DNA from 2 places in the Sphingobacterium sp. UBA6320 genome. Region 1 is predicted to be linked to the other one. Evidence: riboswitches for the same ligand, from Rfam matches in the RefSeq annotation. Region 1 holds a riboswitch; the other holds the start of a gene.
The links. A riboswitch is a leader RNA that binds a small molecule or an ion and turns the genes downstream of it on or off. The one in region 1 is predicted to bind thiamine pyrophosphate.
Positions count from the first base shown of each region.

Region 2: it holds a riboswitch for thiamine pyrophosphate, as region 1 does, so the genes downstream of both, thiS (sulfur carrier protein ThiS) here and thiM (hydroxyethylthiazole kinase) in region 1, are expected to answer to the same signal.

Region 1 is NZ_DJTA01000032.1:74,301-80,570, forward strand. It holds gene thiD (bifunctional hydroxymethylpyrimidine kinase/phosphomethylpyrimidine kinase) at 1-223, opposite strand, end outside; gene thiE (thiamine phosphate synthase) at 220-858, opposite strand; gene thiM (hydroxyethylthiazole kinase) at 855-1,652, opposite strand; TPP riboswitch at 1,713-1,805, opposite strand; gene B3P23_RS20765 (hypothetical protein) at 1,952-2,173, shown strand; gene B3P23_RS20770 (hypothetical protein) at 2,180-2,359, shown strand; gene B3P23_RS20775 (two-component regulator propeller domain-containing protein) at 2,340-2,624, shown strand; gene B3P23_RS20780 (alpha/beta fold hydrolase) at 3,100-3,909, shown strand; gene B3P23_RS20785 (response regulator) at 4,008-6,270, shown strand, end outside.
Region 2 is NZ_DJTA01000024.1:82,207-88,476, reverse strand. It holds gene thiC (phosphomethylpyrimidine synthase ThiC) at 1-1,517, opposite strand, end outside; gene thiS (sulfur carrier protein ThiS) at 1,545-1,793, opposite strand; TPP riboswitch at 1,816-1,914, opposite strand; gene B3P23_RS16155 (LytR/AlgR family response regulator transcription factor) at 3,386-4,087, shown strand; gene B3P23_RS16150 (sensor histidine kinase) at 4,390-5,205, shown strand; gene B3P23_RS16145 (lantibiotic dehydratase) at 5,233-6,270, opposite strand, start outside.

The sequences.
Region 1 (6,270 bases):
TAATATCATCTAAGATCGCGGCGATCTGGTCGGATACAGCTGCTATCGGAATGGGATATATTTTTTGGACTCCTTGTGTATTTTGCACCGGCAGAGCAGTAAGGACTGACGTCGCATAGCAGCCCAGCGCTGAAAAGGTTTTAATATCGGCCTGAATGCCAGCTCCGCCACTACCGTCAAAACCAGCAATGGTGAGCACCGAAGGATAGGTGTATTGTTTCATTTTAATAGTTCATTTTTAATTGCATAAGCGGCTTGCTCTGGATGGTCAGCACCACAGATCGCGGAGACGACTGCTAACGAATCGGCACCCGCTTTAACGATTGCTGATGCATTTTCCAATCGTACATTTCCGATTGCAACTAAGGGCTTATCTGTACGAGAACGGATCATTGCTAATCCGTTCAAGCCCCATTCCGTTACGGTATCTGTTTTTGTTTTCGTATTAAATATGGGGCTGACGCCTAAATAATCTGCTACAGCGGTGTTTTCATCATCCAATTGATGGAGATACTCTATGGAATAGCCAATTGTTTTGCTTTCAAAAGCATGTACACGGCGCAGTACAGCAGGAGCGATATCCCGATTTCCGACATGGATTCCAGCAGCACTTATTTTTTCAGCTACTTCAGCATGATCGTTGATGATCAGCGGGATATGATATTTGTCGGTAATCTCTTTTAATTTCAGTGCTTTATATATCAACTCTTTGGTCGTGATCTCTTTTTCACGGAGTTGGATCATGTCCACACCTCCACGTATTGCCTGTTCAGCTACATAAAGGAAATCACGTCCTCGGCAGTCCTTTTCCGAGATCACTAAATAAAGTGGATAAGGAAACGAGGGGTGCAGGGTCATGATTGGGTGATTTTTAAATGGGTAAGAAATTCGTGTTCGGTAATGTTATAGAGCTTGTCCAGAATATGGGTCTGTAGACTTGCTGGGCCAGCACTTTCTTTTGCGGCTAATTCTCCTGCTATGCTCAGTAAACTCATTGCAGCAGCAACAGCTTCCGTTTTATTTTCAACCGCAGCAATAAATGCCGCGATCAGGGCCGATGCAGTACAACCTAATCCGGTCACCTTGGTCATCATCGCATTCCCATTCTTTAAGTATATACATGTGTTGTGGCTGATGATGATATCTGTTTCACCTGAAATACATATGATTGCGCCTGATTTGGCCTGTAGATTTTTTGCAGCATCGATAGCCTCGGTACTGATCACGGTACTATCTACCCCTTTTGTCACCACATCTGCTGTTTTTGCAAGAGCAATGATTTCAGAAGCATTCCCTCTGATGACGGTAGGCTTAAAAAGCAACAGTTGATTTAAAACAGTATCGCGATAGGAGGTCGCACCTGCACCTACAGGATCTAAAACCCAAGGTTTCTGGATTGAATCTGCTTTTTTAGATGCCATGAACATGGATTCGCTCCAGTACTCGTCCAGCGTACCGATGTTGATGACCAGTGCATGCGATAGCGTTACCATTGCTTCGACCTCAGGTTTGGCGTGTGCCATGATCGGTGATGCGCCCACTGCCAACAGTGCATTGGCGGTATTATTCATCACAACATAGTTCGTGATATTGTGAATAAGAGGCGAGGTATTTCTTACCTGAATGATGTGTTGCCAGAGTTTTTTTTCCATTCTTATATTTTTAACAATAAAAGCTTTAGGAAAAATCCATAACAACAGTCCGGATGAGTAGATGGACTGATTGCTTTTCCCTACGCCGGTGTTAGCCGGATCAGGTTCAAAGGGACTCTCTCAATTCTTTACAGAATACCCCTAAAGCGTATACAAAAGTATTGAAAAAAAATGAATTAATGGATAAGCGCCCAAACTCATCATCACAGGCTCTTTAGTACATTTCTTAAAAAGTGTGCCGATAAAGTTCCACATTGTATTTACACTTTTAAATAATTATGTTTGTAAATACCTTGTTTATGATGCGGACAGTTTATTTGTTTTTCTTGCTATTCCTTTCGCTTTGCGGTCCTTCTGTTTTTGGGCAATCGTTAGATTTTCAATTTTTTAGAAATATAGGGCTTGGAGCAAAAGCGAGTACAGTGCACTGCTTTGCGCAGGATAGCCTGGGTATATTATGGTTGGGTAGTAATAATGGATTATATAGTTACGATGGTTACTCCCTTCATGCTCCAACGTAGGCAGCATTGCACTATCAGACCTTTATTTATAGTATTGCTGTTCTTGACGGTACTCATCTTGCTTTGGGGACTGGTAAGGGTGTTTTTTTATACAATTATCGCGAAGATCGTTACGAAGTATTTCCAACTGGTGGCCCCTCAGATGTCAGGTCGCTCCTGTTAGTTGGTGATCAACTTAGCCAATAATATTATTTGGAATATCTATCGGGATCGTAGCAATAATACCTGGGTCGGTACAGATTTGGGGATGTCCCTATGGTCGAACCAACAAAAGAAAAAAAATCCGATTTATCAGTTTACCAACAGCAGCGATGGGAATCGATTTTACAAAGTATTCAAAGATCGTGCAGGAGGGTATTGGCTTGCTGGCGACAATGGTTTGATTCGGACCAAAGGATGGGGGCAAAAAGATTTTGAGAGCTATTGGTACCGGATGGATGCTGCTCCATAACGGATTATTTTTCAACATTGAATAAATTAGAAAGAAATTTCACTAACCTATTCGATTCGGCCCAAAAATATATATGATGTTTGTTCAGATAAGAAATGTCTATACCGAGTTTTGCCACATTGCAAAATCGGTACCAATCAAATATGATGATGAATTTAAATTCAGATAGCGCTTTGGTTTCATAATTTTAATCTTCACGTTTTTTACCAATAGCATTAATTTAGGGAGAGGTGTTAACCTAAAAACATCATCAATCAGAACTTGGGTTAATATGCTAGCGATTTTAAAAACTGTTACATTAAATCAATTTTGCAATTAATAACTAGGTAGGGCGATTACTTGCAAAACAATTATCAATATAGAGAAAATTTGAAAATCACCAATATTGAGTATCCTTTCTCAAATCCGAACCTGTTTTATTTTTGTAAATTTTACATTAAAAAAGTTTATATATTTACGATATTAATCTATTTTTATGGTAGCCGCAATACGAAAGAAAAATAATGTAAATATTGAAGGAAACCTTAATGCCAGGGAAACGTTGGTTTTTGCCCATGGTTTTGGTACGGATCAAACTGCCTGGGAAGGGGTAAAACAAGCTTTTAAAGATGACTATCGCTTGGTTTTATATGATAATGTTGCTGCTGGAAAAGCTGCCCCAGAAGCTTATAGCCCTGTGAAATATAATACACTGCATACCTATGCCGACGATCTCCTAGCTATTATTGATGTACTTGAAGTTGAACAGGTAACTATAATTGCCCATTCAGTAAGTTCGATGATTGCCATGCTTGCTGCAGTAAAAAAACCGAACTACTTTAAAAAAGTAATTTTTATCGGGGCATCGCCTCGTTATATCAATGATGAAATCGAGGGTTATATTGGCGGCTTCACTCAATGTGCATTGGATAGCATGTACGAAACCATGACCACAAATTATTATGCCTGGGTGAGTGGGTTTTCATCCATAGCAATGGGCAATCCTGAAAAGCCTGAACTTGGCGAATCATTTGCCAGAAGTTTAGGTGCGATCAGGCCAGATATCGCTTTGGCAGTGGCAAAAGTTATTTTTGAAGCAGATCTGCGTGCTGAACTGGAAAAATATCAAAAACCAACTTTGTTGATCCAGGCACAACATGATATCGCCGTACCTCAGGAAGTTGCCCTCTATTTAAACAAACATATTGCCAATAGCAAATTAATAGAGGTAAATGCTACTGGCCATTTCCCACATATTAGTGCTCCAGATCAAGTGATCGAAGCCGTAAAATCATTTATTAATTGATGAATGTAATGAACTGGGCCAAGCGAGCTTTACAGTTTATCTCTTGTTTGAGTTTGGAAAATACCTATCAGGATTGGTTCATAGTAACCCAAAAATGTATGGGAAACTTAAAGGAGTTAACCGAAGCAGATCAGGTTATTCTTTTAAAGCAAGAAGACGAGCTGACGGTAAGTTTTTTTAAGCTCTATTCGTCGAAAGAAGAGGGAACCTATGTGGATCCTAGTTTGATCGTACCATTTGTGGATAAACAGGATCCTTTGTATTTTAAACATACGGATAGTCAAATCCCCTCAAGTATACAAGAATTACTAAGCGGCTACGCCGCTATTTTAGTATTTCCTATCCAACTCATGGAAATAAGAAGTTATATTTTTGTTGCTTGGAATAAAGACTTTGAATTTAATGAAGATTTCAAAGAATTTGCAGCGGCTTGCTTAGCGAAAATAAAGGAAACAATTAAGCTATCTCATACCTATTACGCGCTGGAGGAATTAAAAGTAAGTTTTAATGCTATTTTACAAACTGTACCGCAAAGTATGGTATTTTTTGACGATACCGGAAAGAATAGTTGGATCAATAAACCCGCTTCCAAATTATTAGGCATTGACGACGGAAATGTGCATCCATCGGTTCTGTCGGCCGCTATGCAACAACTTCGTGCTAAAGCCGACAATAAGGAAGAAATTCTTAAACGCGGATTGGAAATTTTTAAATCCGACGAGAAAAAAATTAGCAACTGGCGTTGGTTATTTACTGACCCCGACTTAGTTGTTCTTACCGTATGCTGTACACCTACTATTTCTGAACATATAAGTGGGATGTTATGGACTTTTGAAGATATTACCCAAGAGTATTTACATGAGGCAAATCTTAAAGAGCTTAATATCCAGTTAGCTGAAAAAAGCCAGATTGCAGAGGAACAAAATCTGGCCAAATCTGAATTTTTGGCAAATATGAGTCATGAAATAAGAACACCAATGAATGGTGTTATCGGTATGACAAGTTTATTGAGGAATACCAAACTAGATGAACACCAATTTGATTTTGTAGAGTCGATCCGAATCAGCGCAGATGCACTACTGGAAATTATAAATCAAATATTGGATTTTTCCAAGATCGAATCGGGCAAACTTGAATTGGAAGAACATCCATTCTTTTTGCATAAAATTATTGAAGAAACCTATGAGCTGCTCTCTTTTAATGCGCAAGAAAAAGATCTTGATCTTCTATACATGATAGATCCTGATGTACCTACAGAGGTAATCGGAGATATGACCAGACTGCGACAGATTGTTGTAAATCTGGTAGGTAATGCGATTAAATTTACAGATCAGGGCGAAATTTTAACGAGTATTAAACTTAACCATAAAAAGGGCACTAAATATGAATTAGAATTTTCAGTAAAAGATAGTGGAATTGGGATTCCGAAAGATAAAATGCATAAGTTATTTACATCTTTTTCTCAGGTTGATTCTTCCACTACTCGTAGATATGGCGGTACTGGACTTGGGTTGGCGATTAGTGCCAAATTAATTGAGAAAATGATTGGTCGCATTTGGGTAGAAAGTGAGGTTGGTGTAGGTACAACCTTTAAGTTTACCATCCAGCTTTCTGCCAATAATACGGTTAAGACTTATAAAGCGCTTACCTATCAACAGGAATTGATAGGCAAACAGGTATTGATTATTGATGATAATTTGACTAATCTTAGGATTTTAAAAACTCATTGTGAGCAATGGGGTATGCATGCTGATGTATTTGAAAGTGGCATGGATGGTATTTTGGCCTTAGGCAAAAAATCATATGATATTGCGGTTATAGATCTGTTAATGCCGCAATTGGACGGTATCGATGTGGCTAAGCGCATCAGAGAAATATACGGAAAAGCCATTCCACTAGTTCTATTTAGTTCCGCAGGTAGTTTTCCGGAAGACCGAAAAGAAGATAAGCATTTATTTACGGCAATTCTAGACAAACCAATTAAGCAAGCCTATTTCTACAAAATGTTGCTAGAAAAGCTGGCCGTAGTAGAAATCAAAGATAAAAAACCGGCTGCAGAAGCATTGGGCACAAGATCGGCTACCATAAAGGACCAGATCAGCATCTTAGTCGCCGAGGATAATGCCATCAACCAGAAAATTATCATGCACTTGCTTAAAAATATTGGACTCTCTTGCGATATTGTATCAAATGGCATAGAAGTACTCACTTCTTTACAACGCCAACATTACGATGTCGTGTTTATGGATGTTCAAATGCCAGAAATGGATGGCTTGGAGGCAACGAGGGAGCTAAAACGTATTTATGGTAAATACAGTCCAGTAGTAATTGCAATGACTGCTGGGGCATATGAAATGGATA
Region 2 (6,270 bases), on a different contig from region 1:
GCATGTGCTGCCAATTTATAGGTAATGACCCCATCTTTCACATCTTTTCGGTTAGGCAATCCAAGATGTTCTTTAGGAGTAACGTAGCAAAGCATGGCACATCCAAACCATCCGATCATAGCCGCGCCAATTGCAGATGTAATGTGATCATAACCCGGAGCAATATCTGTTGTCAATGGACCCAACGTATAAAAAGGTGCTTCATCACAAACTTCAAGCTGTTTGTCCATATTTTCCTTAATCATATGCATCGGCACGTGACCAGGCCCTTCAATCATAACTTGTACATCATGTTTCCATGCAATTTTAGTTAACTCCCCTAAAGTCTCTAACTCCGCAAACTGTGCAGCATCGTTCGCATCAGCAATAGAACCAGGGCGAAGACCATCACCCAATGAAAAGGCGACATCGTATTGCTTCATGATCTGACAGATATCTTCAAAGTGCGTATATAAAAAGTTTTCCTTATGATGGAATAAACACCATTTTGCCATGATCGATCCACCACGAGATACAATTCCCGTTACGCGTTTTGCTGTCAGATGAATATATCTCAACAATACCCCTGCATGAATGGTGAAGTAGGAAACACCCTGTTCTGCTTGTTCGATTAAGGTATCTCTAAATATCTCCCAAGTCAGATCTTCTGCTACACCTTTTACTTTTTCCAAAGCTTGATATATAGGCACTGTGCCGATTGGGACTGGAGAATTACGGATGATCCATTCACGTGTTTCATGGATATTTTTACCCGTTGAAAGATCCATTATCGTATCCGCACCCCAGCGACATGCCCAAACAGCTTTGTCTACTTCTTCCTCAATACTGGACGTCACTGCACTATTGCCAATATTGGCATTTATTTTCACTAAAAAATTACGTCCGATAATCATCGGTTCACTTTCTGGATGATTGATATTGTTCGGGATGATGGCTCTACCCGCTGCGATTTCTTCACGTACAAATTCCGCTGTGATCAGTTTCTTGGGCGTTCGAGCACCAAAACTATGTCCCGTATGTTGATGTTCCATACCCACTGTCGCCGCTTCTATTTGCTCGATACGTTGGTTTTCACGAATAGCCACATACTCCATTTCTGGAGTGATGATCCCTTTTCTAGCATAATGTAATTGACTAACGTTATGACCTGCTAAAGCTTTTTTAGGTTTATGGCTGTATTCAAAACGAAGTTCATCCAGATCCGTATCCGCCAATCGTTCTTGACCATAATCCGAACTGATCTGGGGTAAAATTTCAACATCTTGCCTATCCAATATCCAACTTTCTCGAGTGCGAGGTAGCCCCTTACGGATATCGATCTTTGCATCATCATCGGTATATGGACCTGATGTATCATAAATGGTTACAGAAGGATTGATTTCTACACCACCTTTGCTCAATTTAGTTGCACTGAGTGTAATTTCACGCATAGCTACCTGAATTGGAAAGAGTTTTCCAGGGATGTAGACTTTTTTCGAATTTGGGAAAGGGGTTTGGGTAATGGTTTGTTCTAACATAATGGTGTATTAATAGGTGTAAATGATTTATCCGCCTTGCGTAGCAGAAATGACGAGAATTGAATCTTGATGGCGTAACTGGGTTGTTGCCCAAGCCGTTTTGGGTATGACTTGGTTATTAATGGCAACAGCAATGCCTTTGCTTTTTTCTGGAAATTCCAAAAGCATCAAACCTTCCAAAGAGGAGGGGGGCTGTTCAAAAAAACGTGATTGGTGATTGATCGTAAGTTCCATTCCTTTAAAAATTTTTAAATAAAAAACTTTAGGAATGGCCACAGTTATGCAGGTATATGCACAATGAAGACATCTTACTTTTCCCTACGCCAGTATGACCCGGATCAGGTTCTAAGGGTAAAATCTCAGCCTGCAAATCTTGCAGACACCCCTAAAGTTTCCACTAAACTATGAAAAAAATATGAATAAAAGAAAAGAGGTAGATTTATTTCTAACAAATACCTAATTGATTATAACCAATTTATCTTTTTATCAGTAATTATAAACGGTCTTGTTGAGTTGATACCGGAACCAACTTTTTTATTTTTAATTGCGTAGACGTGAATTATCTCAAATTGTTTTTTGTCTAATAATTTTTCAAATGTTTGCTCTTCATGACATCCAATATCTGATGAACTAATGATGAAAAGAAAAATTTTATTCTAATTTGTTTTATCATTAAAAATGATTTTTAAATGGTTTTTATTTAGGTTTTGGAATAAGCAGAACAAAAAAAGGGTGGCTTTATAATGTTCAGGGAAATAAGGGAGTTCAAATAAGATACGGTGAGAATAAATGGGTTACCATAGGAAGTGAAGAACCAAATGTACTTAGAGAGGCTCTTATAAAGGAATTTGGTGAAAATGTAAATTTTGAAATGAGTAATTAGGTGTTAAATTTTTATAATTTCTTAAATCCCTTATTTTGTTGTATTTAACAAATTAGGGGATTTTATCTTTTAATTGATTTTGAATTTATCTTGAAGAACTTGTATTGCTGCATTGTGCCCACACATTCCATGTAAGTGGCGGGTATTTAGAATTATAACTGGCTCGAGGATTGGACAACAGTTACTGTTATTTTTGTAAGTCGGAGTAGAATTAAACATGAAGTACAAGCTTATCATATCACAGTGAAGCGCTCCTGGAAAAAGGAATCATTAAGATGAGATTGTTGAGCCTTTTGGCGCATTGTTCAATGAATAGAATTTTGAACCGCTACGTCTGATTCACTTTTGATACACAACCTCAGACAATTAATTCCATTCCTTTGACCAAGAATCCCAAATTGAAGTCCTCTTTAGCGGCAAGTATATATTAACAGTGGTGGCATATCTAGTAGCAAAGCAACCATAAATGCCATAAAGATTAAAGTCAAATGAATACATCTTCTTTTAAGTACCGAAACGGCTTTTAAATAGTATTAACATTACGTGAGAAGATATGAAAATGGAATAGTGATCTAGATTTGAGCAATATCGATCTTCATATTGTTGCTCAAATATCTTTAAAAGGGGGCTAAATTTCACTGTTATCTCTCCAATATGATAGGATTTATAAGATGAATATCTTTGTAAAAATAAATATTTCGCAATGTAGATATGATTCTTTTTTTAAGACCATCAGTAAAAGGAAATATAGACAATTATAGATGTTTTTTTTAGAGAATCGCACGTCTACAAGATCGAAGTGATCGAATTATTTTATGTTTAATTTTATTTTAATTATCTTGCTATCTAATTAAAGATTGTGCTACATTTAGTAGTATTAACCAATTCAACTATATAAACTTTAAGACAGATTATTTACATTACATATGTAAGAAAGGCTTGGTATTATAGCTGAATTATTATAGTGAAATTAGTTATATTATTAATGAAGAGAATAAGAACTATAATCATTGAAGATGAGCCACTACCGCAAAGGCGATTGAAAGCAATGGTAGAAAAGAATGAAGATTTGAATTTAGTGGGCGTATTTGACGACCCAACCGAGGCTAATGAAATAATAAGTTCTGGTCAGGTTCAATTAATTTTTTCAGATATTCAAATGCCGGAAATGGATGGAATATCATTTGTTACATCTCTGGAAGGATCTCCATTTGTAATTTTTGTAACTGGTCATTCCGAATATGCTGATAAAGGTTTCGAACTTGATGTTCTTGATTATATAATGAAGCCCCTACTTACTGAAGAAAGGTTCGCTAAAAGTGTGCAAAAAGTAAAGCGAGCAATATCATATCAAAAAAATACTGCAAGGCGAGAATATATTAAAGTCAAAGATGGACATAAAACGATTTTTATTAAACCCAAAGAAGTCTTGTATCTAAAAGCCTACGGAGATTATGTGATTGTGCAAACCAGCGAGAGCAGTCATCTTATTTTGGGTACCCTGAAGGCTATGGAAGAAATGCTACCATCAGAAAACTTTGTTAGAATACAGCGATCTTATATTGTTAATATCGACGAGGTAAATACTGTCGATGCTACTAAAGTAATTCTTAAAAGTAATAAAGAAGATATCCCAATAGGATTACAATACCGAGAAGCTTTTTTTAAGCTGATGGGTATCCATTAATCATATTCGTAATGTCCGCTATAACAAGAATTTTTCAACATTATACTCCTGTAAAGAGAACCGTACTCCATGTCTTATTTTGGAGTTGCATGTTTGCAATGTATATCATTTTATATAATAGGTTTGACCAAAATTATGCATGGTTATTGGCAATAAAAGAACTGATTGCAGTAACCAGTATATTCTATCTAAGTTCATATGTTATCATCCCAAAATTTCTTTTAAAAGGCAGGTACATCTTATGTCTTTTATGGTTTGTTATGATGTATTGTTGGTGGGGATTATTGACATATTTGACTTGTATGGAACTTGACTTGTATATTCATATTAGTGAGCGCCTGCAGAAATATGTTGATAAGGTTTTGCAAATTGGCTTGACTGGACTTTTTAAATATTCTACAGTTGCATTTTATTTTCTAGATTTTATATATTTTATTTCGCTTCCCTTAGGAATAAAGTTGACACAAGCTATTCTGAGTATTCGCTATCAGAAGACCGACCTGGAGCTGAAAAATACAGAACTTGCTCTAAATAATGTCATGCTTGAATTAGCTTTCCTTAAAGCACAGATTAACCCACACTTTCTTTTTAATACGATAAATAATATTATTTGTTTGGTACAGGAGGATCCAGTCCGCGCAGAAATTAGTCTAGTTCAGCTTACCGGTATTATGAATTATTTAGTCTATGAAAGTGATAAATCAAGTGTTCCGTTACAATCAGAATTTACATTTATAGAAAGTTATATTGGCTTGGAAAAGCTTCGATTGAACAGTAAAGTTCAAACTTCAGTACAGATTTTGTCTGACAAAGATGACTATTTTATAGCGCCCGTAATTATATTTGCTTTTATTGAGAATGCTTTTAAGCATGGTCCTATGTCTAGTAGTAAAAATGCATGGTTGGATATTGAAATTATAGCAAAAGATGGTAAGTTAACTATGCAGGTTTCAAACGGATTTAAAAGAGTAGCTAAACCAGTAGGTTATGTCGGTGGTGTTGGCTTAGAAAATGTCAAGAAAAGACTTGAACTGAATTATTCTGGCAATTATAATTTAGACATTCAAGAAATGGAAGATTCTTATATTGTATTGCTTGAGTTGAATTTGAAGAACTAAAAAGTTCGTGTGTTTGATCGTCAGAAATCATGAAGTTTTAACAATAGAATTCAGTTGAAGTGATTTAGTTTTACCCATGCACATACGGTAATAATTATTCAATATATGATATAGCGCATATTCATAGAGTCTTTGTTCCGATGGAAGTAGCCGATTTATGAGCATGTGTATATAACTAGATAATAGGTTGCTTTTTTTATTTAAAATAGCTTTGACACTTTTCTCATCGACCTCAATTTTATCTACAATAGTTTTAAAATAACTTATGGGATATTCTTCATTTGTGTGCCATGATAGCTTATTGATGCAATGTTCAATAGTTTTTTTTTGTTCTCTAAAAATTTCGTTAAATCCTTTCTCCGTGAATTTGTTATTGCCAAATTCGGTAGAAAATGCTGAAGATATCTGCATCGAGAATTTGCATTTTTCTAATAATGTTAGGCCGGCCGTATCCAACAGCTTATTCATACAAGCTAAACAGGTATTCCAACGCTCTGAAGAGTTCGGAGCATTTTTAATAATGGACAATACATATTCGCTTTCGTGATGAAAAAGATCTTCGGTTATTAACATGTATTCTGGTGTATAGCGCTCAATCTCTCTTTTATAGGTGTCAAACTGAATATTAAAAATACTACGCTCATCAAGTGATGGTGCAAAGTTTTCATTGATCATTTGTACGATAATGCCAAATTTATCTGGAGATACTGCTTCAAATCTTAAGCGTAAATGATATTCGGGATCTCGGTATCGAATGAAGAACCATTTTTTGATTAATTTGGCTTCTTTTAATTTTTTAATAATTTCAGGAACAGTTGTTTTCAAAAGTTCTTCTGAATAGTGTATTCCACAGTAAATTTTTACATATACCCATTCAGTGCCGAGTACAAAATTTCTTTCATAGATTGATGAAGGAGGAGGTTCCGCAATACGATTCTGTTTTAGTGTTCCCTTAATTGGCAATATTATCTCATTATTGTAGCTGTTTCCGTTGACATCTTTTACAGGGGACTGGTATTCAGAAAATAGAAATTCACAAAGTACTAAATCTTCTTGTAAGACTTT